DNA from 2 places in the Methylobacterium sp. JK268 genome. Region 2 is predicted to be linked to the other one. Evidence: riboswitches for the same ligand, from Rfam matches in the RefSeq annotation. Region 2 holds a riboswitch; the other holds the start of a gene.

Region 1 (7,099 bases), on a different contig from region 2:
GCCGCGAGCCCCGCGAGGTCCGTGTCCGTGAAGGAGAGTGCCACGATGTCCCCGGGCGTCTGACCCAGATCCACCGCGGCCTCGCCCTCGTCGAGGGAGACCGTATCGACGCGCAGCAGATGCATCAGGGGCTGCCGGACTCCTCCGCCCCGTGCACGAGGCGCGGCCGGGTCGGGAAGGTCACGCCGTCGTAGATCTCCCGGAGCGGCAGAAGCAGGCCGAGATCCGGAAGGTCGATCTCGGCCTCGATGCCGGTCACCAGGCGACGCGTCCAAGCTCCGTCCGCGTCTCGCGACCAGACGGCCACTTCGGCCGCGTTGGGTTCGACCAGCAGGATGTGGCGCAGCGACGTGACCGCCTTGTATTCGCCGAGCTTGTCGAAGGTGTCGAAGTCGCGCGTGCTCGGCGACAGCACATCGACCACGAGCCGCGGGTCGGCCGCCACCAGACCGTTCGGGTCGCGGGCGCCGCAATCCACGCCGAGATCGGGGCGGCGGATCTGCCCGGGCCGCGTCTCGACACTGCCGTCGCCCGTGAAGGGGCGGCAGGAGCCGCGACGCAACCGTGTCCGGAACTCGGCGAGCAGGTTGACCACGATGTCGTCGTGGATGGTGCGGGCTCCTGCCTTCATCCGCACGGGAACGCCGCCGACGAGTTCGTAGCGGGCGTCCTGGCTCTCCTGCCAGGCGAAGAACTCCGGCACCGTCCAGCGCCGTGATGCGGGCTCCGGCATGGGAACGCCCCTCGTCTCGCGACCCGGGGCGCCGCCCCGGGACCCCGGCAGAGGGCGGAACGCCCTCTGCACTCCCCTCATCCTAGCGCGCCAAAGCCGCCGCGACCGCCTCCCGGTCGAAGCCCGACAGGCCGATCACCACCAGCCGCCCGTCCCGCGGCTCTCCGGCCCGCCAGGGCCTGTCGTAGTGGTGGGCGATCCGCCGCCCGACGCCCTGGACCACGAGCCGCATCGGCTTGTCCCGGACCGGGCAGAAGCCCTTGATGCGCAGCACGCCCGGCACCTCGGCGGCGCGCGCCACCCGCGCCGCGAGGTCGTCGGGCGAACCCGCCGGGCCCACGGTGATCGCGACGCTGTCGAAATCGTCGTGGTCGTGGTCCGCCTCGGTCTCGTGGTGGGAGGGCCGGGACGCGAGGTCGCTCTCCGCCGCCGCGTTGAGGCCGAGCAGCACGCGCGGGTCGATGGCGCCGTGCTGGGTCTCGACGAGCTTCACGGCGCGGGGCAGGTGCGCCTCAACCTCCGCCCGCGCCCGCGCGCGGCTCTCCGCGTCGAGAAGGTCGCCCTTGTTCATGACGACGAGGTCCGCGCAGAGGAGCTGGTCCTCGAACACCTCCTCAAGCGGGTTGTCGTGGTCGACGGACTGGTCCGCCGCGCGCTGGGCCGCCAGCGCCTCCGGATCCTCCGCGAAGGCGCCGGAGGCCACCGCCGGCCCGTCCACGACCGCGACCACGCCATCGACGGTCACCCGCGAGCGGATCGCCGGCCAGTTGAAGGCCTGGACCAGGGGCTTGGGCAGGGCGAGGCCCGAGGTCTCGATCAGGATGTGCTCGGGCGGCTCGGGGCGGTCGAGGAGCTTGTTGAGCGCCGGCACGAAGTCGTCGGCCACGGTGCAGCAGATGCAGCCGTTCGGCAGTTCCACCACCGCGTCCTCGTCGCAGCCCGGCACGCCGCAGGAGGCGAGCAGCGAGCCGTCGAAGCCGACATCGCCGAACTCGTTGACGATGATCGCGAGCCGTCGGCCGTCATTGTGCTCGACGACGTGGCGCACCAGCGTCGTTTTCCCCGCGCCGAGGAAGCCGGTGACGATGGTGCAGGGGATCTTGCTGAGGATGGTCATGCGGTCACCGGCGGGATGCGGGCGACGACGCCCTTGCGGAAGGCCTCCGGCCGTTCGCGCCAGGGCACGATCCCCTCGGGCGCCGCCGCGTAGCGCGACAGCCCGTCCCGGAGAATCGCGACGGCACCCGCCGGATCGAGGTCGCCGTACACGTAGGTCCAGCGGCCCGGCGAGGCGACCGCGACCGTGCAGGGCCGCTTGCAGACCGACAGGCACTCGACGGGCGCCACCGTGACCGCCTCGTCGGCGAAGGCCTCGGCGAGGGCCGCGTGGAGCCGCGCGCCGGCGCGCGGACCGTCTGGGGAATCGGAGTCCGCCCGGCAGGTGGTGCAGACGTAGAGGGTGACGCTCATCGGGCCGCCTCGGGTCGCAGCGTCCCCTCGGCGGGCCGGGCGACCCAGTCCCACGCCCAGCCGAAGGCGAGCCCGAGCGCGACCCAGAAGGCGAAGCCGATGGCGAGCGAACGTGCCGCGAACTGCGCGGCCAGGGCCGGCGGCAGCGCCCCGCTCTCGGTGACGTGCGGGGCGCCCCAGACATGCGGGGCGACGATCAGCGCGAGCCCCGCGGCGAGGGCGAGCGCCCCGCCGCGGATCACCGCGAAGTAGAGGCCGGCCGCGGTCGCGACCACCGTCACGACCCACCAGCCCTGCCGCACTTCCAGCGCGGCCCCGCCCATGCCGGGCAGTTCCGGCGGCAGGCCCACCGCCGGGGCGAGACTCGCGGCGACGAAGCCGCCGATGGCGAAGCGCAAAGCCTCGCCGCGGGTGATGGTGCGGCCTGTGGCGAGCAGCACGGCGCCGAGGAGGAGCGCATAGCCGACGCCCGTGACGAGGGTCGCTAGTGCCGTGAAGGCGAGGCGCGGCAGGCCGGGGGCGGGCTGCCACTCCTCCGCCTCGGCGGTCCTCTCGGGTGCCTTTCCGTGATCGTGCTCCGCGTGGGCGGCGAGCACGATCAGCCCGGGCAGCGGTGCCAGGGCGGCATGGGTCTCGGCCGCGTGGTTCTCGTAGGTCTCCGCCTCCAGGATCAGCCGGGAGGTCAGCGCGAATTGCAGCCCCGACGCCACGCAGGCGGCGAGGAATCCCGCGACCAGGGCCGCGGAGAGGAGTCGGATCGTCATGGGAATCGTCCTGCCGAGGCGAAGGCCGCCCGGCGCCGAGACGACGCCGGGCGAGCGGTCAACGGGCGCCGGATGCGCTCAGTGGCAGGGGAAGTTGTTGGCGTGGCGCCAGTCATGCGCCGCGTTGTGCAGCGCGATGGCGGGCGAGAAGCCCGAGGCGAAGATCAGCCCGATGCCGAGGGTCGCGGCGACCAGAACGGCGACGAGACGGTCACCGGCTTGGGCCGGAGCGAGGGTACGAAGAGCAGCGACCATGACGGACTCCTGCCGCCCCGCCGGCGGCGTCGAGAGGAACGGGTGACGGCAGGTCTCCTGGCTCACGGCGTTCGACCAACCCGCCGCCTTCCCGGATCGCTCCAGTGGCCGATGGCGGGCCCGCGCCGCTCACAGTTGCGGGGGCAGCCGCGGCTTCCGGGGGATGTCCCCGTCCCGCGTTCCCTTTTCACCTCGTCGCCGAGGCACCGTCGGGGCGGACCGTAGCGAGTCGGCGGCGGGCTTGCAATCGGCCCGCGATCCGACTCGCCTCCGCCGTCCCCGCCTCGTTGCGGGGCACCGCCCTCCCCTTCAGCACGATGCGGGGATCGGGACCGCGCGGCGTCCCCGGCGCAGGGCCGCGAGCATCAGGAGGCCCGCGCCGGCCCGGGCGGCGCCGGCCAGCGGCACGGCTGGGTAGCCGAGGCCGGCATCGATCACGGCGCCGCCCACAGCCGCCCCGATCGCGTTGCCGAGGTTGAAGGCGCCGATATTCATCGCCGAGGCGAGGTTGGGCGCTTCGTGCGCCTCGTTCATCACCCGCATCTGCAGCGGCGGGACCAGCGCGAAGCTCGCCACGCCCCACAGGACAATCAGGACCGCGACCGCGACCTCCACGCGCACCATGCCGGCGAGGAGGAGGAGGAGGGCCACCAGCCCGGCGAGGGATGCCGCGATGGTGCCGTCCACCGAGCGATCGGCCAGAATCCCGCCGAGCCAATTCCCCGCCGCGAGCCCGACCCCGTAGAGCACCAGCATCGTGGTCACGAAGCCGGTGGAGGCCCCCGTCTCGACCCGCAGGATCGGCACGATGTAGGTGAAGACCGTGAACATGGCGCTGGCGCCGACGACCGTCAGTCCGAGGGCTGCGAGCACCGGCCCACGGACGAGCACCCGCAGTTCAGCCCGCATGTCGGCGCCGGCCTCGGCCTTCAGGTCCGGCAGGGCGAGGCGCAGCGCGAGCATGGCGATGAGCCCGATGCCGGCGATGCCCCAGAACGCCGTCCGCCAGCCGAGCAACTCGCCGATCCAGGCTGCGAGCGGCACCCCGCCGATCGTGGCCACGGTGAGGCCGGAGAACATTGCCGCCACGGCCCCTGCGCGCCGCTCCGGCGGGACGAGCCGCGCCGCGACCACCGCGCCGACCCCGAAGAAGGCGCCGTGGTTGAGCGAGGTAATGAGCCGGGCCGCGACGAGCGACGCGTAACTGTCCGCCAGCGCCGCCATCCCGTTCCCCGCGGTGAAGATCGCCATCAGGCCGATCAGTAGGGTGCGGCGCGGCAAGCGTGCGCCTGCAAGGGTCGTCAGCGGCGCCCCGACCAGCACGCCGAGCGCGTAGGCGCTCACCACGAGGCCGGCCGCGGGGATCGAGACGCCGAGATCGGTCGCGATCAGGGGCAGCATGCCCATCGGGGTGAATTCCGTGACGCCAATGCCGAAGGCGCCGATGGCCAGCGCGAGCAGGGCGGGGTTGGGTCGCATCGTGATCTCCTCGTCGTTCCGGCAGAGCACGTGGCGGATGCGGCGCCAGGGCGGTAGACGGGGCCGCGGACCGAGATCCGTGCGGTGGAGTCACGAATGGGGCGGGATGGCGTCGATCGCGCGGGCGAGATGGCGGCCTTCGTGGCGGTGATCGCGGCCGGGAGCTTCGCCGGTGCCGCGCGCCGGCTCGGCCTGACACCCTCGGCGGTGAGCCGGATCGTCGCGCGCCTGGAGGCGCGGCTCGGCGTGCGGCTGATCCTGCGGACCACCCGCAGCCTGCACCTCACGGCCGAGGGCGAGACCTACGGGCGGGCGGCCCGGCGCATCCTCGCCGACCTCGACGACACCGAGCAGGCCCTCGCCGACCAGGGCCGCCCGCGCGGCCGGGTGCGGGTGAGCGCCGCGACCGCCCACGGCCGGCTGGTGGTGGTGCCGATCCTCGCCGCCTTCGCGGCGCTTCATCCGGGAATCGTCGTGGAGATCGAGCTCTCCGACGAACTCGCCGACGTGCTCGGCGGCCGCGTCGACCTCGCGGTCCGCTTCGGGCCGTTGGCTGACAGCCCGCTGACGGCGCGGCGCTTGGGCGAGACCGGGCGCACGGTGGTCGCCTCGCCCGCCTACCTCGCCCGCGCCGGCACGCCCCGGGTGCCGGCCGACCTCGCCGTCCACAACTGCCTCGACTTCAGCTTCCGCCGCATCGAGCCGGGCTGGCCCTTCCGGGAGGACGGGCGCGACCACGTTCTCCCCGTCCAGGGGAGCCTTCGGGCGAATAACGGCGAGACGCTGGTGCAACTCGCCCTCGCCGGCGTGGGAATTACACGGGTCGGCAACTTCCACATCACGGAAGAACTTGCGGCCGGGCGGCTGGTGCCGCTGCTCGAAACCTTCAATCCCGGCGACCGGGAGGCGATCCACGCCGTGTTCGTCGGCGGCGCGGCGATGCCGGCTCGCCTTCGGGTGCTCGTGGACTTCCTCGTCGCGCGCATGCGCGCGACGGGCGGGGATTAGGCCATGCGCCGGCCCCGCTCGCACACGTCTCCGCCATGTGTCATAGGCCCCGGAGCAGGGAGAGAGTGTCATTGATGAATTCAGAGGAGACGACCCGCGTGGGAGATGAAACGGCGACTTTGCCACGGTTGACCTTGCTGCTCGGAGGCGCCCGCTCGGGCAAGAGTGCCCATGCGGAATGCTTGATCCAGGCGCTGCCGCCGCCCTGGCTCTACGTCGCGACCGCGCGGGCCCTCGACGGCGAGATGCGGGCCCGGATCGCCGACCATCGCGCGCGCCGGCCCGCCGGCTGGGAGACGCTGGATGCGCCCTACGACCTCGTCGGCGCGCTCGCGGGCGCCGAGCCGGGCCGTCCGATCCTGGTCGATTGCCTGACCCTCTGGCTCAGCAACGCCCTTCTCGCCGAACTCGACCTCGCCGAGGAGGCGGCGCGCCTCGTGGAGGCCTGCGCGCGTCACCCGGGCCCGCTCGTCCTGGTGTCGAACGAGGTCGGATTCGGCATCGTGCCCGACAACGCCCTCGCCCGCCGCTTCCGCGACGAGGCCGGGCGCCTGCACCAGCGCCTCGCTGCGATCGCCGACCGGGTCGTGCTGATGGTGGCGGGGCTGCCGCTCACCCTGAAGGGAGACCGCGGATGAACCCGGAGGAGGAGGCCGCGCGCCACCGCGCCAAGATGGAGAAGCGCAAGGCCGTGCAGGACGCCGAGGTGGCGGGCAAGACCATCGAGAAGGGCCTCCTCATCGTCCATACGGGCCCGGGCAAGGGCAAGTCGACGGCGGCCTTCGGCCTGATGCTGCGGGCGCTCGGGCGCGGCTGGCGCGTCGGCGTCGTGCAGTTCATCAAGGGGGCCTGGGAGACCGGGGAGCGGTTCGCCCTCGACCGGTTCGGCGATCAGGTCGCGTGGCACACGATGGGCGAGGGCTTCACCTGGGAGACCCAGGACCGCGCCCGGGACGTCGCCGCCGCCGAGGCCGCCTGGGCGCAAGCGCGGCGCCTGATGGCGGATCCGGGCCTGCGCCTCCTCGTCCTCGACGAGCTCAACATCGCGCTGCGCTACGACTACCTGCCGCTCGCCGACGTCGTCGCGGTCCTCGCCGCGCGGCGTCCGGACCTGCACGTGGTGGTGACGGGACGCAACGCGAAGCCGGACCTGATCGCAGCGGCCGACCTCGTGACCGAGATGACCCTGGTCAAGCACCACTTCGCGGCGGGGGTGAAGGCGCAGGAGGGGATCGAGTTCTGATCCCCGCGGCCGCGCCCTCTGCGAAGACCCGGGTACCGGGTCTTCGCAGAGGGCGAGGAGGGCCGGACCGGACCCCGTCGCGACGGGGCCCGGTCCGGAGGGCCGCTCAGAGGCCGTTGAACTTGTAGCTGAAGCCGCCCCGCACGA
Region 2 (7,099 bases):
CTACGAGGGCGGCAAGTACGAGGACGCGATCACCGCGGCCAAGCGCTACCTGCAGCGGCATCCGGGCAGCAAGGACGCGGCCTACGCCCAGTACATCCTGGCGATGTCCAACTACAAGCAGATCCCGGACGTGACCCGCGACCAGGACCGCTCGGAGCGGGCGCTGGCCGCCCTGCAGGAGCTGGTCCAGAAGTACCCGACCTCGGAATACGTGGCGGACGCGAAGGCCAAGATCCAGATCACGCGCGACCAGCTCGCCGGCAAGGAGATGACGATCGGGCGCTACTACCTGGAGCGCCGCAACTTTCCGGCCGCGATCAACCGCTTCCGCGACGTGGTGAGCAAGTACCAGACGACCCGCCACGCCGAGGAGGCGCTGGAGCGCCTGGCCGAGGCCTACATGGCGCTCGGCATCGTCGGCGAGGCGCAGACGGCCGCCGCCGTGCTCGGCCACAACTTCCCCGACTCGCCCTGGTACAAGGACGCCTACGCGCTCCTGCAGAACGGCGGCGTCGAGCCCCGCGAGGAGAAGTCCTCGTGGATCTCCAAGGCCTTCCGCGGGGTCGTGGGCATCGAGCAGACCGCCGAGGCGCAGTAGGCCGCGTCCCCGCCGGGGCGGCGACGCCCCGGGACCGGCCGGACGCGAGCGGCAGAATCGCGTGGTATCAAATCCCCCATCCTGCAGCGCTTGCTGCGGGACGGGAGATGGAGGTTTCCGCGTCGCTTCCGACCCGTCGCTGAGATGGTGCGCGGGTCCTTGGCATCAGAATCGGACTCCGAGAGCGGTTGCGACGATCACCGGATCACCGAACCCGCTCCAAGTTCTGCTGTGATCACATTGTCTTCACGCGGGCCGGCGGCCATCCCGATTGAGCATGCTCTCGGGTCGCACCTCAATCAGCTTGAACGTGCGAAAGACGGCTGAGGGTGGAAGGCAGCCGCTCGCGGTGCGGACCGCGGGCGTCAGCATCACGCAACGTTCGGACTTTCAAGCGAGCCTACCGGATTGGCTGCGCAGCATCGGACAGCGGCCGTTCGATGCCGGTGATGCGCCTCCGACACTCACGCCCGTTGGCGCAAGGGTGGCGTACCAACCCGGGCGCTTCCAAGCGAGCGGTGGTGCTCGGGTGCAACTCTCCTGTCACGGACGAGGCACGCGCCCTTAGAACCGCAGTGCCGACATTGACCCCTCTCACTCGACCCGCCTACCGTCACGGCGACGGTTCCCTCTGGGGATCAAAAGGGAACGCGGTGAGGGCGTGCGCCCGAGGCCGCGGCTGCCCCCGCAACTGTAAGCGGCGAGCCTTCCGCCACCATGTCACTGGGCAGCCTCGCCCGGGAAGACGGTGAGAGGGCAGCGACCCGCGAGCCAGGAGACCTGCCGTCAGCCGTGGTCACACGCGAAACGCGTCGGGCGGGGTGTCCTGACGGGTGTCGAGGCGGACGCTTCGCGTCCGCGCGGCCTCGTTCGCGGTGACGTGCCACTGCCGTCTCCCGAGGCCGTTCCGTGCCCGTCTCCCGTCCCTGGTTCCTCGCGGCACTCGCCGCCAGCTTCCCTGTCCCTGTCCTGGCGCAAGCCGCCGGCGAGATCCGCCTCGACGAGATCGAAGTGACCGCGCCACCGCCTGCCTCCACGGGCGCCGCCGCCAGCGCCGGCTACCCCGGCGGCGTCACCGGCATCGGCGGGTCCCTGCGTCCGGTCGAGGCCGCGAGCGCCGGGGTCATCAGCGGGGCTGCGATCAACAGCCGCCCGGTCACCCGCCCGGGCGAAGTGCTGGAGGAGGTGCCGGGTCTGATCGTCACCCAGCATTCCGGCGAGGGCAAAGCCAACCAGTTCTTCCTGCGCGGCTTCAACCTCGACCACGGCACCGACATCGCCATCGACGTCGACGGCATGCCGGTCAACATGCGCACCCACGCCCATGGCCAGGGCTACGCCGACCTCAACTTCCTGATTCCGGAACTCGTCGGCGCGGTCGAGTTCCACAAGGGACCGTACTTCGTCCGCGACGGCGACTTCGCCTCCGCGGGATCGGTGCGCATCGACTACCTCGACACGCTCGACCGGAACGTCGTGCTGACGACGCTGGGCAGCTTCGGGTTCAAGCGCGGGCTCTCGGCCACCTCCGTACCGCTCGGCGCGGGCAACCTGCTCGTCGCCGGGGAGGCACAGACCTACGACGGGCCGTGGGCGGTGCCGGACGCCCTGCGCAAGCTCAACGGTGTCGCCCGCTACAGCCAGGGCACCGCCACGGACGGGTTCGCCGTCACCGGCATGGCCTATTGGGCGAAGTGGAACGCGACCAACCAAATCCCGGAGCGGGCGGTGGCGGAGGGCATCATCGGCCGCTACGGCACGCTCGACCCGACCGATGGCGGCGATACCGGCCGGTTCTCGCTCTCAGGGCGCTGGAGCCAGTCGGATGCCAGCGGCATCACCCGGGCCTCGGCCTACGTGATCCGCTACCAGATGAACCTCTGGAACAACTTCACCTATTTCCTCAACGATCCGGTCAACGGCGACCAGTTCCGCCAGCGCGACACGCGGGTGCTCGGCGGCGGCGAGATCAGCCGCGTCTTCCAGGGCGACCTGTTCGGGCTGGCGATGGAGAACGAGATCGGCGTGCAGACCCGCACCGACGACATCCGGGTCGGCCTGTTCAACACAACGTCTCGCCAGTACCGCTCGACGGTGCTCGACGACCGGGTGCTGGAAGCGAGCGCGGCCTTCTACTACGAGAACCGGGTGCGCTGGACCGACTGGCTGCGCACCAGCGTCGGCTTCCGGGCGGACGGCTACGATGCCGACGTCCGCTCCGACACGCCCGCGAACTCGGGCAAGGCCCGGGACGGCATCGTCAACCCGAAGCTCGGGGCGGTGTTCGGGCCGTTCGCCAACACCGAGATCTACCTGAATTACGGTGGCGGCTTCCACTCGAACGACGCCCGCGGCGTCACCGCGACGGTCGATCCGGCAAGCCCGCTGTTCGCCATCAGCCGCTCGCCGTTCCTCGTGCCCTCGACCGGCTACGAGGTCGGCATCCGCAACCGCTCGATCACCGGGTTGGAGACCAGCCTCGCCCTGTTCCGGCTCGACTTCGCCTCCGAGAACCTGTTTCAAGGCGACACAGGCACCACCGAGCCGAGCCGGCCGACCCGCCGCTTCGGCATCGAGTGGAGCAACCACTACGCGGTCACGCCCTGGCTGCGGCTGGAAGGCGACCTGACGATCACCAACGCCCGCTTCGCCGACCGTGACCCCGTCGGCCAGCGCGTGCCGGAGGCGCCGACCACCATCGCGTCGGCGGGCATCACCTTCGGCGAAGGCCAGGGCTGGTTCGGCAGCTTGCGCGTCCGGTACTTTGGACCCCGGCCGCTGATCGAGGACAACGCGGTGCGCTCGAAGCCGACGGCGCTGCTCAACGGCCGGTTCGGTTATGCCTTTGACAATGGCGTGAGCCTCGCCCTGGACGTGCTCAACCTGACGAACGCCAAGGCCGACCAGATCACCTACGACTACGAGTCCCGCCTGCCCGGAGAGGCGGTGGGAGTCGCCGACCGGCACTTCCACCCCGTGGAACCGACCGCGGTGCGCCTGACCCTTGCGGGGCGGTTCTGATGGATCGTCTCTGGTTGAGACGAAGCAGATTTGGGTGACGCAAGAACGGGCGGAAGGGTAGGCGTCAGGAAACCGTGTCGGGACATGAGTTGGCCGGAAAACCCTCGAACCCGGACACTCCCGACACGGTGTGCGAGGGGCCGCTTCGGATCAAGTGCAGAGATTGCGCGGGCGGCGCTGGATGTCTGAGTAAGGTCGAGAGCGGCCCCTGCCTAGGGTCCAAACCTCATCAGCTTGACCGTGTGGGAGTCAGCTTTCGACCCAAACCAGACAGGTCGGTCCCGGGGCGCGTGCTACAACGGTCCAACATCCGCGGTGATGCTCAAGGAGGCCCGATATGGACGGTCGAGGAATTCGAGCGGCACTGGATCACCATTGGGCCGCGTCCGACGCAGGCAACTTCGATGAGGAGCATGAGATCTACCGGGAGGACGCCGTGCTGGAATATCCGCAGTCGGGCGAACGCATTCGCGGGCGGAAAAACATTCAGGCTTCCCGCACCGCACAGCCAAACCGGAAGCACTTCACAGTACGTCGGATTACAGGCACAGGCGATCTCTGGATCACCGAATATGTTCTGACCTATGATGGTCGGCCGTCCTACACCGTGAGCATCATGGAATTCTGCGACGGCAAGGTAGCTCGTGAAACCCAGTATTTCGCGGATCCGTTCGAGCCCGGCCCTTCGCGTGCGGAGTGGGTTGAGCAGATGCCTTGAATTCGAGTCGCCGAAGCGGATCGTCCCGGGACCATGACCGACCATCGTTGCCCGGTTTTCCCGTTGCCGACAGGCCGTTCGACCCCGGTGACCGCTGCCCACCCTCGGCGGCCCCTCGCACGGTCAAGCTGATGGGGTGTGACCCTAAGCGAGCCCGATCAGCTTCAGGGCCGCTCCGCCGTTCGGCCCATAAGGATTACCGAGGCTCTCGCACATCTCGAAGTGGTTGAAGTTGGGCCCGACCACCAGCTCAGCCGGTTTGCCGGTCGCCTTCACGGCCGTCACGAGGTCGCGTGCTTGGCGCTGGAACTCCGGCGTCTCGCTGGTCCCGTGCGAAACGATGAGGGGGGCGCGCAAGTCGCCGAGGTGTCGGATCGGACTGAGCGACGCTTCAATATCGTCGTCGAACCTCACATAGGTGTTGCGGGCCGAAAGGCGGACCGGTTTCAGGTCGTAGATTCCGCTCATCAGCAGGCCGCCCTTGATCGGCACCTCCGGGAGGCCGAGAGCCTGCCAATCCGTCACCATCACGGTGCCAGCCAAGTGCGCGCCCGAAGAATGCCCACCCACGTAGAACCGCGACGGGTCGCCGCCGAAACGCGCCGCGTTCGTCCACGCCCAGGCCACGGCCCGACGCACCTGCTCCGCCATCGGCCTCAGATCGCCTCCTGCCGCATCGGCCTGGATGAAATCCGGCACGACATAGGTCACACCTGCATTAACGAAGAGATCAGCGGGAAAACCGTAGTCTTTTGCTGACGTTCTTAACCATCGTCCACCATGTATGAATACGAACACCGGTGCATTCGGTATCCTGGCTGGATAAATATCGAGCATCTCAACTGCAGTTGGGCCATAGGAAACCCGCTTCGGCTCTCCCAATCGCTGACGTGTGATCTCCGTAGACGAGGTGAAGCGAGCTTGGATCTGGGCCTGCATCGGCGCGTAGGCCACTTGATCGTACGCGGCGTCGAGATCCACCTGATCCATATTCATCCAGACCAGAGGCCCCTTGGCGTGCACAGGCGGCCCGACCCCACATGTCTCCGCCACCGCCGGACTCGCCGCCAGCAGCCCCGCTGCGCTCAACACCGCTCGCCGTGACAGTCTGCGCTCTTCAACGCTCGTGTGCGTCACGCATCCCTCCCTGCCGAGTCGTCGCTGCCGACGCCATCCCGCTCCTCTGCGACCCTGCGTCGGAGACCAGATGCAGGCAGATCGCGACCGAGCGGGATCACTCCAGGCGGTCTCCCCATTCATGTGCTCGACGGCGCGCTTCTTCGACTTTGTGCCGAATACTAGCCGTCCACTCGCGACCCGTATAGGCCCGCCGGGCGGTCAACCTGATCGATCTCAGCACAGATCCTAAACCAGCCGGAACAGCGAATTCCGGACCAGGGTTGGAGGGCGAACATGGAGGATTCTACGCGTTCATCACGAAGCCGAACACTCGTCCTTCCGCGGGGAGGTAAAAGCCGGCGATGAACCGAGCCGGTGACCACTGAGATCGAGCGCGGACTGTATCACCCCGCTCGCGCGGCGACGCGCATCGGCATCCCCTCGGCGGGCCGCAGGGTGATGCGCTGCTTGAGCGTCGGCACGAAGCCGGGCCGCAAGTCGAAGCGCAGCGCGCGGATCAGCACCGCCAGGATCGCCACCGCCTCCATCAGCGCGAAGCTCATGCCGATGCAGATGCGCGGCCCGGCGCCGAAGGGCAGGTAGGCGTAGCGGTCGCGGGCCCGCACGGCCTCCGGGGCGAACCGGTCGGGATCGAAGCGGTCGGGCTCGTCCCAGAGCAGGGCGTGCCGGTGGATGGCGTAGATCGGCACCGAGATCGGCGTCCCCCGCGCGACCCGCTGGCCGCCGACCTCCACGTCCTCGAGGGCGGCCCGCACCACGATGGGGGCCGGCGGGTAGAGACGCATCGATTCCTGGACGGTCTGCCGCGTGTAGGCGAGGGCTTCGACGTGCTCCGGCGCCAGGGGGCCGCCGCCCGTCACCGCCTCGATCTCAGCCACGACGCGCGCCTCCGCCTCCGGGTGGAGCGCCAGCAGGTACAGGGTCCAGGCGAGGGCGAGCGCGGTGGTCTCGTGCCCGGCGGTGACGAAGGTGAGGAGATTGTCCGCCACGTCGCGGTCGTCCATCGCCTGGCCGGTCTCCGGGTCGCGGGCGGCCACCAGCAGGCTCAGGAGGTCGTTGCGGCCCTCGACGCCGCCTCGGCGGCCCTCGGCGACCAGCCGCAGCAGTTCGTCCCGCAGGTAGGAGCGCGCCCGGTCCGAGCGGCGGCGGCCCGGATAGGGCATCCATTCGGGCGCCCGCAGCAGGGTCATGGCGAAGACCCAGCTGGTCGATTCGAGGAAATCCGTGATGCCGGTCTCCACGCGCCCCACGTCGATCGCACCGTGCCCCGAGAGCATCGTGGAGACGATGATCGCGAAGGTGGTGCGCATCATCTCGTGCGCGAGGTCGGCCTCCTGTCCCGCCGGCCGGGCGAGCAGGGCGTCGCGGGTCTCCTCCGCCGCCGCGATCATGGCGGGCAGGAACTTGACGATGCGCTCGTTGCGGAAGATCGGCGCGGCGGCCCGCCGCTGCCAGCGCCAGCGGGCCCCGTCCGCCGTGAGAATCGCGTCGCCGAGCGCGGGCGAGAGGGAGCGGCGGAGCACCTCCGACTTCTCGAAGGACTCCGCCTTGTCGACCAGGACCGTGCGCACGAAGGCCGGGTCCATCACGAACAGGGTCTCGCGGCCGAGGAAGGTCGAGCG

What was found. Region 2 has a riboswitch for cobalamin ahead of ACW9J6_RS08950 (TonB-dependent receptor). Riboswitches for the same ligand answer to the same signal wherever they lie in the genome.
Region 1: linked by a shared signal. The riboswitch ahead of ACW9J6_RS03850 (CbtB domain-containing protein) and the one ahead of ACW9J6_RS08950 (TonB-dependent receptor) in region 2 are both predicted to bind cobalamin.

The regions. Positions count from the first base shown of each region.
Region 1 covers NZ_JBSVZN010000002.1:397,505-404,603, reverse strand. The annotation lists partial or broken gene ACW9J6_RS03875 (cobaltochelatase subunit CobN) at 1-125, opposite strand, end outside; gene ACW9J6_RS03870 (Uma2 family endonuclease) at 125-733, opposite strand; gene cobW (cobalamin biosynthesis protein CobW) at 816-1,850, opposite strand; gene ACW9J6_RS03860 (DUF1636 domain-containing protein) at 1,847-2,203, opposite strand; gene ACW9J6_RS03855 (CbtA family protein) at 2,200-2,967, opposite strand; gene ACW9J6_RS03850 (CbtB domain-containing protein) at 3,046-3,222, opposite strand; cobalamin riboswitch at 3,253-3,446, opposite strand; gene ACW9J6_RS03845 (MFS transporter) at 3,532-4,701, opposite strand; gene ACW9J6_RS03840 (LysR family transcriptional regulator) at 4,798-5,709, shown strand; gene cobU (bifunctional adenosylcobinamide kinase/adenosylcobinamide-phosphate guanylyltransferase) at 5,808-6,347, shown strand; gene cobO (cob(I)yrinic acid a,c-diamide adenosyltransferase) at 6,344-6,952, shown strand; gene ACW9J6_RS03825 (outer membrane protein) at 7,059-7,099, opposite strand, start outside.
Region 2 covers NZ_JBSVZN010000007.1:61,678-68,776, forward strand. The annotation lists gene ACW9J6_RS08945 (outer membrane protein assembly factor BamD) at 1-598, shown strand, start outside; cobalamin riboswitch at 1,205-1,400, shown strand; gene ACW9J6_RS08950 (TonB-dependent receptor) at 1,589-3,619, shown strand; gene ACW9J6_RS08955 (nuclear transport factor 2 family protein) at 3,957-4,337, shown strand; gene ACW9J6_RS08960 (alpha/beta hydrolase) at 4,482-5,474, opposite strand; gene ACW9J6_RS08965 (cytochrome P450) at 5,861-7,099, opposite strand, start outside.